2 regions of the Shewanella violacea DSS12 genome follow, and region 2 is predicted to be linked to the other one. Evidence: predicted binding sites of a transcription regulator. Region 2 holds the regulator's gene; the other holds the start of a gene.

Region 1 (2,419 bases), 420 kb from region 2:
TTCATTATTGCTGCGGGTCAGAGCTAAGGTCTTGTCCTTTACCTGGCCCTCTAAGTCTCGGTAGAGGGTTGATATTTCCTTCGCCGTAGATTCGAAAGCACTGCTTAAGGCACTCAGTTCAATATACTCAGTTTTAGGCATCTCAACATCAAAGTTTCCTTTGGAGATGGTATTGGCCGATTCCATTAACTGCTTGAGGGGGGCGACGACTCTTCGCTTGGTGAAACGAACTGCTAGAAAAGCGATAAACAACATTAAGCTAAGGCCGATAATTTGGCTCACGGCTAACAATTTTAATTTAAATGCGGCGTAGTGCTCAGTTTCCAGCACCAGCAGATCGATAGTATCGACAAAGTCTTTCAGTGCGGCGGCATAGAGGGGGGGATTTTCTGCTTCGATATAAGATCTCATCACCTTCCACTTATGAATAACCAGCAGATATTGTGCTTCGAGCTTGGCAGGAGTTTCCCAGTCAAGTGAACGTTTAAGGTCATCAGAATAGAGCGTCTTTTCAAATTCCTCTATTTTTTCCATGGTATCTTCGCGATTCGTGTTTTGATTTAGCATCAAACGATAGCTCTGCATCCGCAATGAGCCTGATGCGTTGATGGCTCTGGCATCTCCAAGACTGTAGGATAAGTTGATGATGGCGAAAGTTGCCAAGCCGCTCGATACTAAGATTAAAGTTAACATTAGACCTAAAATAGTCGAGGTTAAACTGCCTTTTTTCATTAGATTAAAACTCGCTAAATTGCTTTGATTAGTCTATCCATGTCCGTCTTCACCTCCTTTATCCTGCTAAGCAGAAGGTAGAAATGTGAATAACCACAGGTTTACATTTCGAACTATCGTAAACTTCTTATCAGTATACCGACTTAGGGGGCGGGTATGTATCAAGGGACTCACTTTTACCAGAGAGATGACTCGCTTTATAAAAGATAAACCCATTAAACAGTATGCCTGCCGCTATAAAACTGAAATTAAGCCTGTTGTGACAATGTTTTAATCTTACTGCTTCGATCTTATCTTGTGGCTCGAACGAGAGACCCCCTACATTCTGACCATGACATAGCATTTTTCTCTATGCCTTAGGACCAATTCAACTCCAGCTGCACACAGGCAAGAGCCATTACCAAGCCAATGATTTACGTGCGCTATATTTGTGCGGCGTGTGAATACTTGCCCTTGTTTGGTGCATTTATATTCTGATTGACTCCCGTTGGTTACCCTAAGTTATTAAAAGTTAATGACTTGTTTACTTGGCCTGATGATTGAATAGTTAATATTAGAAATAAATAACCAAAATACCTTGGAGGTCAGAATGAAACTGGTCAGCGCTATCATTAAACCGTTCAAATTGGACGATGTCCGCGAAGCCATCGCTGGAGTGGGTATAGAGGGGATGACAGTCACTGAAGTTAAAGGTTTCGGTCGTCAGAAAGGCCATACCGAGCTGTATCGAGGCGCCGAGTATCAGGTGGACTTTCTTCCTAAGGTTAAATTAGACATTGCGACTAAGGCCGAAAACCTTGAGTTGTTAATTGAATCTATTACCAATGCTGCTCGTACTGGCAAGATTGGAGATGGCAAAATATTTGTCACCGACCTAGAACAGGTTATCCGTATCCGTACGGGCGAGACCGATAGCGAAGCATTATAAGGGAGAAGCGTGATGGAAGATTTAGCAAAATTAGGGGTGACGGTTTCTGAATTAAGGTTCGCTCTGGATACCTTTTATTTCTTAATTTCTGGTGCCTTAGTCATGTGGATGGCAGCTGGTTTTGCCATGCTGGAGGCCGGACTGGTGCGCTCCAAAAACACCACAGAAATTCTAACCAAGAATGTGTGCCTGTATTCGATTGCCTGTGTGATGTATCTGATCCTAGGATATAACATCATGTATGTCGATAATGCTGAAGGTGGCTGGTTACCTTCTATAGGTACATTTATTGGCAGTCAGGCCAGTGATGCGGATCATGCGCTGGAGTCTGATTTCTTTTTCCAGGTGGTGTTTGTTGCCACGGCTATGTCCATCGTTTCCGGTGCGGTAGCCGAGCGCATGAAACTGTGGGCCTTCCTAGCCTTTTCTGTGGTAATGACAGCCTTTATTTATCCAGTTGAGGGGTATTGGACCTGGGGTGGTGGCTTCTTGTCTGAGGCAGGATTTGTCGATTTCGCCGGTAGTGGTATCGTTCATATGGCTGGTGCGGCTGCAGCGATTGCCGGCGTTCTTTTGTTGGGTGCCCGTAAGGGAAAATATGGTCCCAATGGCCAAATCAACCCAATCCCAGGTTCAAACTTACCTATGGCGACTCTGGGTATGTTTATTCTGTGGATGGGCTGGTTTGGCTTTAACGGTGGATCACAGTTACTGGTTTCCGATGCTGAAAACGCAACCGCGGTGGCTAAAATTTTCCTT
Region 2 (2,419 bases):
GTAAATCTTTCGGGATTTAACTCACAACATAATTCCCTGTTTTACCAGGAGTTGAGCCTAACTAATATCGACTACAGGCCGCTTCTGGTGATTAGCACTTACAATAAGCGTTAATCAGGCCGTCACTTAAACTAGGTTCCCCTAGTTAGGCTATGACCTTTATTCCTTTATTCCTTATTCTACAAACTCTTACGTTGATTCGATGGTGGAATCAACATAGCTTCACGATACTTAGCTATGGTGCGTCTCGCAACCTTAATGCCCTGATCCGCTAATAACAAGGCCATCTTACTGTCGCTGAGTGGTTTCTGTTGGTTTTCGGCGGCGACCAGCTTCTTTATGAAAGCACGAATCGCGGTAGATGAACACTCCCCACCATCATCGGTAGCTACATGGCTTGAAAAAAAGTATTTCAGCTCAAATATGCCCCTTGGGGTATGCATATATTTCTGTGTAGTGACGCGGGATATGGTGGATTCGTGCATCTCAACGGCTTCGGCTATGTCGTTAAGTACCATAGGTTTCATTGCTTCTTCACCGAACTCGAAGAAACCCTGTTGGAATTTCACGATACATTTTGAGACTTTCAGTAAGGTCTCGTTGCGGCTCTCTAAGCTCTTGATAAACCATTTAGCCTCTTGCAGATGCCCACGAATAAACTGGCTATCTGCTTGACTCTTTGTACTTTTTGCCATAGATGCATAATGTTGATTTACACTGATCTTCGGCATGTTGTCTGGATTTAATTCGACCATCCAGCGACCTTTCTTCTTAGTCACTGTGACGTCAGGGATGACATATTCATCCTTGCCCGGGGTAACGGCCAATCCAGGACGGGGGTTAAGCGTCTGGATTAACTCTATGGCATCTCTAAGAGCATCTTCCTTGAGCTTAGTCTTGCGCATTAGCAGGCGAAAATCTCGTCCGGCGATCAGATCCAGATGGTCTCTGATCAGGATCCTGGCGTTATCTATATGTGGAGTCGTGTCAGCGTATTGTGCCAGTTGGATCAAGAGGCATTCACTGAGATCTCTGGCTGCGATACCGATAGGATCGAAGTGTTGGATGCGTTTAAGTACGGCTTCAATTTCATCCTGTTCAATTTCAGGATCTCCCATGGCTTCGAGAATATCTTCAATGCTCTGGGTGAGATAGCCTCTCTCATCTATGGCCTCAATGATGGCCGTTGCTATGGCGAGATCGTTATCAGAAAACGGTGTTAGATTCTTCTGCCATTCGAGATGCTCATACAAACCTTCGCTGGTCTCCCCCTGGAAGGGCATATCGTCGTCGCGCATGGCACCGGAAGTTGAGTTAGGCGATGCGGTATAGACCTCGTCCCAAGTGGTGTCCATGGGGAGCTCTTCGGGCATAGAATCTCGGGTTATCGCCTCGGAGGTTTCAACCGCTGAGTTGTCAATTGGGCCATCGCTCTCTGCAGTGGCACTAAAGTCTTCAGTGTCTACGGTCTTGTCTTCGCCATTGACTGGGGGATCAACTTGCTCTTCATCTAGTTCGAGTAAAGGGTTGGAGTCTAACGCTTGTTGGATTTCTTGTTGCAGTTCCAGCGACGATAATTGCAATAGACGTATAGCCTGCTGCAGTTGTGGTGTCATGGTTAACTGCTGACCCATTTTAAGCTGGAGTGACGCTTTCATTTACCGCTATTCCCTTCATGTAATTATAAAATGAGACAGCCTGCTTGGACTTGTTTGGGGCTTCTCTGAGCCCCTGAATTTTAGGCTAGGTAGCCGAGTATCTGTAGTGACTCATCCCTTAATACGCGTTAAGAATAAGCCTCTTGATTAACTATAGCTTGAATTGTTCACCTAAGTACACAGCTCTTACTTGCTGATTGTCCATGATTTCGGCGGGTGTACCTTCAGCGATTAAATTTCCGTGACTGACTATGTAAGCTCGTTCACATACGTCTAAGGTTTCACGCACATTATGGTCGGTGATCAGTACACCTAAACCACGGCTCTTAAGCTGCTGGATAATTTTTTTAATGTCGATAACCGAGATTGGGTCGACACCTGCAAAAGGTTCATCCAGGAGAATAAACTTAGGGTTGGCTGCTAAGGCTCTGGCTATCTCGACGCGTCTGCGTTCGCCCCCCGAGAGCGCCATGCCTTGGCTATCTCGGATGTGAGTAATATTAAATTCTTCTAGAAGATTCTCGAGTTGTTCTTCTCGAGCGTTGTTATCTATATCTGAGCGAGTCTGCAGGACAGCCATTATGTTATCCCGCACCGATAACTTCCTAAATATGCTCGCCTCTTGAGGCAGATAGCCAATGCCTTTTCTTGCCCTCAGGTGCATAGGATCTAAGGTTAGATCATCATCATCGATTAAGATCCTGCCTTTATCACTCTGTACTAAACCGACGATCATGTAGAAAGTGGTGGTTTTTCCTGCG

The links. Region 2 encodes sigma-54, which starts transcription at its own class of promoters, with help from an activator protein. Its sites were predicted from a motif close to GTTGGCACGNNNNTNGNNT; they were not measured.
Region 1: a site for sigma-54 is predicted at 1,259-1,277, ahead of SVI_RS03615 (P-II family nitrogen regulator). Genes of this name have one in related genera too.

Annotation. Positions count from the first base shown of each region.
Region 1 is NC_014012.1:899,989-902,407, forward strand. Features, by position in the region: gene narQ (nitrate/nitrite two-component system sensor histidine kinase NarQ) at 1-732, opposite strand, end outside; gene SVI_RS03615 (P-II family nitrogen regulator) at 1,322-1,660, shown strand; gene SVI_RS03620 (ammonium transporter) at 1,673-2,419, shown strand, end outside.
Region 2 is NC_014012.1:481,445-483,863, forward strand. Features, by position in the region: gene SVI_RS01925 (RNA polymerase factor sigma-54) at 180-1,658, opposite strand; gene lptB (LPS export ABC transporter ATP-binding protein) at 1,810-2,419, opposite strand, start outside.